DNA from 3 places in the Shewanella sp. ECSMB14101 genome. Region 2 is predicted to be linked to each of the others. Evidence: predicted binding sites of a transcription regulator. Region 2 holds the regulator's gene; each other region holds the start of a gene.
What was found. The regulator sigma-54, encoded in region 2, starts transcription at its own class of promoters, with help from an activator protein. The targets are predictions, from matches to a motif close to GTTGGCACGNNNNTNGNNT.
Positions count from the first base shown of each region.

Region 1: NY07_RS13300 (YggN family protein) is a predicted target of sigma-54. The motif match lies at 1,349-1,367, and genes of this name have one in related genera.
Region 3: NY07_RS09095 (TorF family putative porin) is a predicted target of sigma-54. The motif match lies at 1,923-1,941, and genes of this name have one in related genera.

Region 1 covers NZ_JSFF01000016.1:110,130-113,409, reverse strand. Annotated here, with positions in the region: gene NY07_RS13305 (LysR family transcriptional regulator) at 1-88, opposite strand, end outside; gene NY07_RS13300 (YggN family protein) at 442-1,272, opposite strand; gene glsB (glutaminase B) at 1,492-2,406, opposite strand; gene NY07_RS13290 (YggL family protein) at 2,406-2,729, opposite strand; gene trmB (tRNA (guanosine(46)-N7)-methyltransferase TrmB) at 2,760-3,280, opposite strand, start outside.
Region 2 covers NZ_JSFF01000013.1:24,050-27,329, forward strand. Annotated here, with positions in the region: gene lptA (lipopolysaccharide transport periplasmic protein LptA) at 1-61, shown strand, start outside; gene lptB (LPS export ABC transporter ATP-binding protein) at 58-789, shown strand; gene NY07_RS11115 (RNA polymerase factor sigma-54) at 922-2,409, shown strand; gene hpf (ribosome hibernation promoting factor) at 2,440-2,727, shown strand; gene ptsN (PTS IIA-like nitrogen regulatory protein PtsN) at 2,730-3,173, shown strand; gene rapZ (RNase adapter RapZ) at 3,170-3,280, shown strand, end outside.
Region 3 covers NZ_JSFF01000009.1:56,352-59,631, forward strand. Annotated here, with positions in the region: gene NY07_RS09075 (hypothetical protein) at 1-91, shown strand, start outside; gene NY07_RS09080 (DUF4240 domain-containing protein) at 113-622, opposite strand; gene NY07_RS09085 (hypothetical protein) at 789-1,217, shown strand; gene NY07_RS09090 (HU family DNA-binding protein) at 1,501-1,773, shown strand; gene NY07_RS09095 (TorF family putative porin) at 2,016-2,708, shown strand; gene NY07_RS19605 (hypothetical protein) at 3,048-3,221, shown strand.

The sequences.
Region 1 (3,280 bases), on a different contig from region 2:
AAATCCCCAATTTTCGCGCTGCAGAGCTAAAACTCCCGGCGCGAGCAACATGAGTAAAAATTGCAATAGGTTCTAAAAGTTCTAACATTTAAATAGCCTTAAGGTGTATGCGACACTATAAATACCAATTATAAATCATAGAGATACCTCAACGGTTTAGAGTTATCCCCTTGACTATGCAGATTATTTTAAGAGTAGAGTCAGACTGTTAGCCATTTCAATTTCGTTATCGAAATTTAGCCAGCATTGTTATTATTTTTACAAGTATACCAAAGATTTGCACTTTGATTCTAATACCTATTTTTTAGTCACTATACACCCAGATAGGACATTAGGAAAAGCCAATAACAAAAAGCAACCTGAAGGCAAAAAAAAGCCCTGCACCCAAGGTAAATGCAGGGAAATGTGGATCTTGCGATGCCAGAGGAATTAACTTGCGAATTACTCGCGCAGCGGCTGCTGTTTAGCGCTCACTAATGGGAAATCGCTCAGTGCGGGGACTTCGCTGCGCAGCTGTGACTCAATCATAACCAGCTGCTGAAAGTTGTCACACAGCTTGTCGGCGCGCGCTTCTAAATCTGTTGCCTGTTGCTCGATTTGGGCTTCGATATCATCACCGACTCGCTCCATCTTGGCAGAAAAGGCGTTCATCTTCTCTTCGAAGGTATCACCATCGCCGTTCATCATCTCGCTGCCCAGGGTCATCATCATGCTACCGATTGAACTTTGCACCACCTGCTCCATCTCTTTTTCAAACTCCTTACCAAAGGTGTCTTCCAGAGAGGACTCGGTTGCGCCAAGGTAAAACTTATCGCCATTTTGATAGGCTACGGTATCGATACGCTTAGCCAGGCTGTCCATCATCTCATCAATCTTAGCGCCGGCGGCATCACCGAGTAGCGGCGTTAATGCCATGCTTACGGCGGTAGAGGCGATATCCACGGCGTCATGTACCACATCGATCACCTCAGGAAGTTGATTAGACACCTCCCCCGCATACTGATTAACCAGTGCCTGCTGTTTGTCATTAAGCTGGACTCTGTCGCCATCGACATAGAGCTGACCCAGCTCGATACGATAGACCTCTTTTTTTGATTTACTGACAACCAACTTGCTCGGCTCCACCGAGACATCATAGTTGAGACTCACCTCGCACTGCTTGTCGTCACGGCCAAAGGAGATCTGGTTATCTTTACCCTCGCCAGCCCAAGCCGAACTCGTGGTCGCTAGTACAAATGCAGTCAGTCCAAGAGATGCAGTCAGTTTCTTCATGTTCTTATTCCTTAAGTCGTCGATGATTCACATGATGTGTAGCTCAAGGGGCACCATGTGTCGTTGATTACAGAGAATACAGATATCGTGCCAAAATCAACTAATTCAATACAATCAACAATATAGCCATATTCGATAGGATAGACCTAGTGAGAAAACTTAACTCTCCAACCAGTTTTTAGTGAATTTTACTAACTGATAAAGCGGCGATCGCAGCCTTTAAAAGATAGAACGGCCCAAGGCCTGGGAGAGATGTTCAAGTGCGGCGGTTCCCGCTAATGAGTTGCCATTCTTATCTAGCTCGGGTGACCAGACACAGACACTCATATCACCTGGGATCACGGCAATAATACCGCCGCCTACGCCACTCTTACCTGGCATACCTACCCGATAGGCAAACTCTCCAGCTCCATCATACAGGCCAGATGTCGCCAGTAGGGCATTGAGTTTACGGGTCTGGATGGGTGATACCACAGGCTTACCGTCTATGCTCTTGCCAGCGTTTGCCAGGTAGAGCATCGCCTTTGACAGATCGGCGCAGCTCATCTTAAGGGCGCAGTAATGAAAGTAGTTTTTTAGCACCTTATCGACATCGTTATTAAAGTTGCCGAAAGACTTCATCAGATAGGCGATGGCCGCGTTGCGGGCGCTGTGTTCATATTCAGAGGCTGCGACACGCTTATCGTAAATCACATGGGGATTGGTGCTCAGTTTTCTCACCACCTCTAGCATATGATGCTTGGGCGCACCCAAACGGCTTTGCAAGAGATCGGCAATGATCAGGGCGCCAGCATTAATAAAGGGGTTTCGCGGCACGCCGCGCTCAAGTTCAATCTGAACCAGAGAGTTAAAGGACTGTCCCGAAGGCTCTTTACCGACACGAGACCAGATCTCCCTCTCTTCATATAGGGTTAAGGCCAGCGTGAGGCTAAATACTTTAGAGATACTCTGAATCGAAAAGGGCTCGAGATAATCTCCAGCCCCTATCGTTTGACCATCAACTGTGGTGACGGCGATCCCCAATTTTTGGGGATCCACCTCGGCTAAGGCTGGAATATAATCGGCAACCTTACCCTTGCCCAGCAGCGGACGGACCTGCTCAATAATATTTTCGAGCAGTGCCTTTTGCGGCATTAGTTCCACCAAATATCGTACAGTTCGCTAACCACAACATCTTTAGCTGGCTGATTCTTCCAAAAATCACTCACGGCTTGGCGATCTTCTTCGGTACACTTGCCTATGGTCTGGGTCGCGATGATCCCTTCCCACTCTTTATGACCGCCACCATGAAAACCCAGTTTTCTGGCTTCAATCACCTGATCGATAAACTGATCGACAATGTCATCGATCTGTTCTTCGCTTACCGAGTCTTCGAAGGTCCAGTTTACGTCGAAACCTAACTCTTGAAATTCATCGATGCGTAATTTCTTGCGTAAACGACGACTACGTGTTGCCATGTGTATACCCTCTCTTTATAGAAATTCAGCTTACTCGGTACGCTCAAACATCAGATCCCAGACACCATGGCCTAAGCGATGGCCTCTGGCCTCAAATTTGGTCAAAGGGCGATGATCGGGGCGAGGCACAAAATCACCACTGGCAGATTGGTTTTTATAACCTGGTGCCGCGCTCATCACCTCTAACATATGCTCACTGTAGTTTTCCCAATCGGTCGCAAGGTGGAACACACCACCCACTTTCAGGCAGCGGTGAATAAGCTGAGCAAACTCAGGCTGCACGATACGACGCTTATGATGGCGCTTCTTATGCCAAGGATCGGGGAAGAACAGCTGCACCCTGGCTAAACTACCGCTTTGAATGCTATTTTCCAATACTTCAATGGCATCATGGTGAAACACGCGCAGGTTTGTAACACCCGCTTCTGCCGCATCGGCCAAGCAGGCGCCCACACCTGGCTTATGCACTTCGATGCCGATAAAGTTAAGCTCAGGCGCCGCCTTAGCCATCTCGACCAGTGAGGCCCCCATACCAAAGCCAATCTCAAGCA
Region 2 (3,280 bases):
CTATCAAGAGCAGAAACAAGCGCAACCCGAGCCAGAACAACCCGAACAGGAAAAGCAATGACAGACCTGACCTTGAAGGCGGAAAACCTCGCCAAGAGCTATAAGAGTCGTGCCGTTGTCCAAGATGTGAGCCTTACAGTCAAAACCGGGCAGATCGTCGGCCTATTGGGACCAAACGGTGCCGGTAAGACCACCACCTTCTACATGGTGGTCGGCCTAGTACAGAGCGACAAGGGACGCATCTATATCGATGATGACGACCTCACCCTCGACCCCATGCACCTTCGCGCCCGTAAAGGCATAGGTTACCTGCCCCAGGAAGCCAGCATCTTTCGCAAACTCTCGGTACGCGACAACATCATGGCCGTGCTGCAGACTCGCAGCGATCTGGATAACGATGGCCGCGAAGAGGAGTTGGAACATCTTCTGGAAGAGTTTCATATTACCCATATCCGTGACAGCCACGGTATGGCCTTGTCGGGCGGTGAACGTCGCCGGGTAGAGATCGCCAGGGCCCTGGCCGCGAACCCGAAATTTATTCTGCTCGATGAACCCTTCGCCGGTGTCGACCCTATCTCGGTCATCGACATCAAGAAGATCATCGAGCAACTCAAAAACCGTGGCCTAGGTGTGTTGATCACCGACCATAATGTGCGCGAAACATTAGACGTCTGTGAGAAAGCCTATATCGTCAGCCACGGTAATCTGATCGCCGAAGGAACACCCGCCGAAATCTTAGACAATCAGCAAGTACGAGCAGTGTACTTAGGTGAACAATTCAAGCTATAGTTAATCTTATAACCGGGCCATAAACTGAAACTAATATCAGATTGTGGCCATAAGGACTATCCTTTATATTTGTCCGGCCAATTAGCCAGAGCTTTCTCATTTTATAATTAGAAACAAGGGAATAGCAGTACGATGAAAGCGTCACTTCAGCTCAAAATGGGTCAGCATCTCACCATGACGCCCCAGCTACAACAGGCCATACGTCTGTTGCAGTTGTCGTCACTAGAGTTGCAGCAGGAGATCCAACAAGCATTAGAATCCAATCCGCTACTGGAGTTGGATGAAGAGCAAGAAGGCGCCAGTGCCGAACTACAAGATGATACCGCCGTCGACAATTTCGACAGCAAGTATGATGACAAGATAGAGCTGGATTCGAGTCAGGATAACTCAGGCGTCGAGACCTCAGACGCCCTGACTCAAGACTCTATGCCTGACGAGCTGCCGGTCGACACCACCTGGGACGAGGTCTATACCGCCTCCCCTAACTCCAGCTCAGGCGCCATGCGCGACGACGACATGCCTTTTCAGGGCGAGACCAGTGAAGGCCTATACGAGCACCTCGAATGGCAGAAGAATCTCACCCCTTTTTCCGATAACGATCTGGCCATCGCCACCGCCATCATAGATGCCATTGACGAACGCGGTTACCTGACCCAAACCTGCGAGGATATTCTCGAAGCGATGGGCGATCCCGAAATAGAACTCGATGAGGTCGAGGCAGTACTCAAGCGAGTACAGCACTTCGACCCCATTGGCGTGGCGGCTCGAGATCTCAGCGAGTGTCTGACGATTCAGCTGGCCCAATACAGCGACGATACCCCACATATCGCCAATGCACGCATGTTGATCAAGGAGCACTTGGATCTCATCGCTGGACGCGACTTCCGCCTCTTGATGCGCAAAACCAAGCTTAAAGAAGATGAGCTAAGAGATGCTATCGCCCTCATTCAAACTTTAAACCCCCGTCCAGGCCTAGCCATTACCGCCAGCCGCGACGAGTATGTGATCCCTGATGTGACCGTCACCAAGAAGAAGGGACGCTGGGTGGTCGAGCTTAATCCCGATAGCATGCCCAAGATCAACGTCAACCAGCAGTATGCGGCCATGGCGCGCAGTACTAAGAGCCAGGCTGACGGTCAGTTTATTCGTGGTCACCTGCAAGAGGCGAAGTGGTTCCTCAAGAGTCTTGAGAGCCGTAACGAGACACTGCTAAAGGTCACCAACTGCATCGTCGACTTCCAACAAGGTTTCTTCGAATTTGGCGAAGAGGCGATGAAGCCCATGGTGCTTAACGACATCGCCGAGGCAGTGGAGATGCACGAATCGACCATCTCCCGTGTAACCACACAGAAATATATGCATACCCCGAGAGGGATCTTCGAACTCAAATACTTTTTCTCTAGCCATGTCGGCACTGACGATGGTGGAGAGTGCTCTTCAACAGCAATACGGGCTTTTATTAAGAAGCTAGTTGCTGCGGAAAACCAGAAAAAGCCATTAAGCGACAGCAAGATGGCTCAACTCTTAGCTGAACAAGGCATTAAAGTGGCACGTCGCACTATTGCTAAGTACCGAGAGGCAATGCTTATACCGCCCTCGAATCAGCGTAAGAGCTTATAACACGTAACTGGAAACTGGAGGACTATCTTTATGCAAATAAACCTGACTGGGCACCATATCGAGATCACCCAATCTCTAAGAAACTATGTTGAAGAGAAATTCACAAAGCTTGAACGTCATTTCGATCAGATCAATAATGTGCACGTTGTATTAAATGTCGAAAAGTTGCAGCAAAAGGTTGAGGCCAAGTTACACCTCCGTGGCGGAGAAGTGTTCGCAACATCCGAACATGCGGACATGTATGCCGCGATAGACTCCCTGATTGACAAGCTCGATCGTCAGGTCATTAAACACAAAGAGAAGCTTACTAAACATTAACGATGGAACTGAGTACCATCCTGCGGCCGGAGTGCACAACCTGCGCCACTCCGGGCAGTAAGAAAAAGGTACTGGAGCTTATCAGCGACTTAGCCGCTGTCCAGTACCCCACCCTCTCCTCTCAAGAGATTTTTGAAAGCCTTCTGGCTCGAGAGAAAATGGGCAGCACAGGTATAGGCAATGGTATCGCGATTCCTCACGGACGGCTGACGAACATAGAGCAACCTGTGGCCGTACTGGTGAAGTGTGCTGAACCAATCGCATTCGATGCCATTGATAATAAGCCCGTCGATATCCTTTTTGCATTATTGGTGCCCGCAGATCAATGCGAGCAGCATCTCAGTACTCTGGCCGCCATGGCAGAGAAACTCAATGACAAGGCGATCATGAAACAGCTAAGAAAAACCAAGGATGAGTCAGAACTCTATCAGGTGATCACCCAATGAAATTGGTTTTGGTATCCGGACGCTCAGGGTCGGGAAAATCTGTCGCACTTAGGGTCTTAGAAGATCTCGGCTACTACTGTGTCGATAATCTGCCCCTACAAATGATG
Region 3 (3,280 bases), on a different contig from region 2:
CCAGTTAGAACAGGCCGAAGAAAAGTTCATGGAAGGCGCCTGTGCCGAGCATGAATTGCAGTTCGACAGCAATACCCAGGTTTGCTTTTAAACCCAGGCTGCTACGCTGTCACTAAAAAGGAAACAACTGAAACAGCTGAGGGTAAGTCGCCTTCAGCTGTTTTTTCTTATGTGAGAATTTCTTGCCCTGAGGCGTTGCCTGACCCGAGGGCACAAAGGGTAGCTCCTGTCCTGTGCGATCCTCATAGATCTGACCAGCCATCAGGTCATATTCGTCCACAAAAGGATAGGCATAGCCATCTTTCTCCGGCCAAGCTGGTAGCTGCGCCAACTGATCAGGGTCGACCAACACTTTCTCAAACCACTCCTGACCCAGAGAGATCAGAAAACAGCGAAATTCGGCAAAGCCATACTCGCTGTCACAACCAGTCACGATATACGCCGCCCCCCAGAGCGACCACAAATAGGCTCGGCGCATCTGTTGGGAAAAGATCTTATCAAAAGCCGCAAGCTCTTCGTCACTCAGCAGCATAAGCTTCCCTTTCAGGTCTGCGGCCAGGCTCTCTTGATCTTGCTGCGGCTGACTGCGGGTGACTAACTGCCAAAATTCAATTTCTTTCATGCTCTTCTCATCATAAGGCGTGGCGCTCAGTGGATAACCGCTCACTGCCGTTACCCTATCAACTTGGGCGACATCTTACCTTAAGCAAGGCGCCTAGGCAGCATTAGCGGTTAAATTGGGTAAAGCATTGGACTAAGCTGCGCCATTTTTCTACACTGCGGTGCAAATGATTAACCGCACACTAATTAAGATGAATCGACCGACATCCAGCATATTGCTACTGATCGCCCTCTATATTGTCATCGCCATTCTCGCCGGTTGGCGCGCACTGCAAAGCCAGACCTTTGATCTCTTTACGCTAGGAGTAATTCCCGTGTTGATAGGTCTGATAGCCAGAACCGCCTGGGCCAGCCTGGTATTAAAAATCTATATCGGCATTCAGACGCTTGGGTTTACGGCACTGGGCGCCACGGCCATCATCGCCTATCAGATCACTCCAGAAGACGTTAAGGTCGTCGTTCGCGGCCAGGAACTTCCCATCTGGGCTATCGCCATGGTCGTGCTCATCCTGCTGAGTTTTCAGTGGTATATGGCCTTCTCTAAGGGGTTAAAGCACTACCTGGCCGCTCCTGTAGATACCGGTGAAAAGGCATAAATTTCAGTCCAACCTCTAAACCCCACCTAGTGGGCCTTACTCAATGGCCCACTTTATTTAAGTAGTTAAATCATCTAAGTCGTCTGACTGACAAAGCCGCTACGCCCAGATTGCCTTCTTACCCTAGATGGCAATTAATTTTTTACTGATTTTGACTAAAGCCTCGTATAAGTGCATAAAACCGCTTTCATTATAGGGATGCTTGTGGCATGTTAAGTCCAGCAATTGCAAGTATCTAATGTAATTGGTATTACTAAATCTACGGAAAGAAGAGACTATCCAAATGAATAAAACTGAACTTGTTGCAAAAATAGCGGAAAGCGCTGAACTCACTAAAGCTGAAGCTGCTCGCGCCTTAAAATCTTTCGAAGAAACGGTAGCGGAAGCGATGAAGAACGGCGAAAAAATCTCTATTGTAGGTTTTGGTTCTTTCGAGACCACTAGCCGCGCAGCACGTACAGGCCGCAACCCACAAACGGGCAAAGAAATTCAGATCCCAGCGGCCGTAGTACCTAAGTTTAAAGCCGGTAAGACGTTAAAAGACAGCGTAAACTAAATCGCTACTTTTTTACTCGCAAAGAAAAAGCCTCCACTTGGAGGTTTTTTTATGCACTTTTCTAGTGCATTTTATGCATCATTTTTCACCACTTTATTGCTTAAATATGATGCAAACAAAATAACCTCATGAAAAATAACAAATAAATACTTGGCACACTCTTCGCTTTAACTTGTACGCGGCCTGACAATACTCATAACAACAGGCAGAGCCGCTCCCATAGACCAATAAAAGGAATGAGTATGAAACAAGCATTGCGAACCCTTAGCATCCTTGCGGGAACCTTAATGGTTGCCTTACCAGCCAGCGCTAGCGTAACGGGCAACATAGGCGCCACCTCTAACTACTTATGGCGAGGTGCCACACAAACCGGTGACGCCGCCGCAATACAAGGCGGTATCGACTATGAGCATGACAGCGGCCTTTACCTGGGCACCTGGGCCTCTAATGTCGATTTTGGCGACGACACCACCTATGAGATCGATTTCTACGGTGGCTATGCCGGCAGCGTTGGCGAGGACTTTGGTTATGACATTGGCTACCTCTACTACGCCTATCCCGACAGCGATTCGAGCATAGACTTTGGCGAAATTTCCGTGGGCATAAGCTGGAAATGGTTGAGTCTCTCCTATTCCCATGTCGTGAATGCCGATAGCGATGTCGCCTCAGATCCCTATGACGAAAAAGATCTCCAATATATTAATGCTGGCATCAGCTTCCCGATATCAGAGAGCCTGTCGCTAAATGTTCACTATGGTTACTCAAGCGGTGATGTCGTCAATGCTTGGTTCGACACAGACAACTACGCGGACTATTCAGTGTCACTGGATAAAGAAAGCGAATTTGGCACCTTCTCATTCATGGTCAGCGATACCGACCTTGATGATGACGACCCAAAAGTACTGGTGAGCTACAGCTATAGTTTCGATTTGTGATCCAAATTTAGATGAGTTGCCACTAATTTAGCTGGCAGCTCACCATCCCCAAAAAAATAAATCTATTAAAAACAGATTGTTAACCTAACCCTCTCGGTTAAACTGCACAATTTTTATCGTAAACACCGACAAATGCAATTGTGTTAACTCGATCAAACAAAAAACCAAAATCCCCTGCTACTTTTCTCATTAGCGCTCGCTAATGTGCTCTGAACTCAGATGACACCTTGGGAGACCAAAAGGCTAACACTTTGACTCAGTTGACTTTATGTTAAAGCGAATCAGTGCTAAATAGCACCAAATGAATGCTCAAGCACTTTATTTGACGAGGATTTCACTATGGCTCAGTTACTCGATGTTATTCCGAACGATGCTGAAATCGAAGCGATCACAGCACCTAAGAACCCTAAAGCCGCCTGCGAATTACAGCACAGACGCGAAGTTAAACGCCGCTTGGAGGAGCTACTCGAAGAGGCGGCGCTAAAACGAGCCATGGGAGGCGACTTCTACTGAACTCCCCCGCAACTGCTCATCAAAGGCTGCATGGGGCCAGGCTCCATGCAGCGGAATCT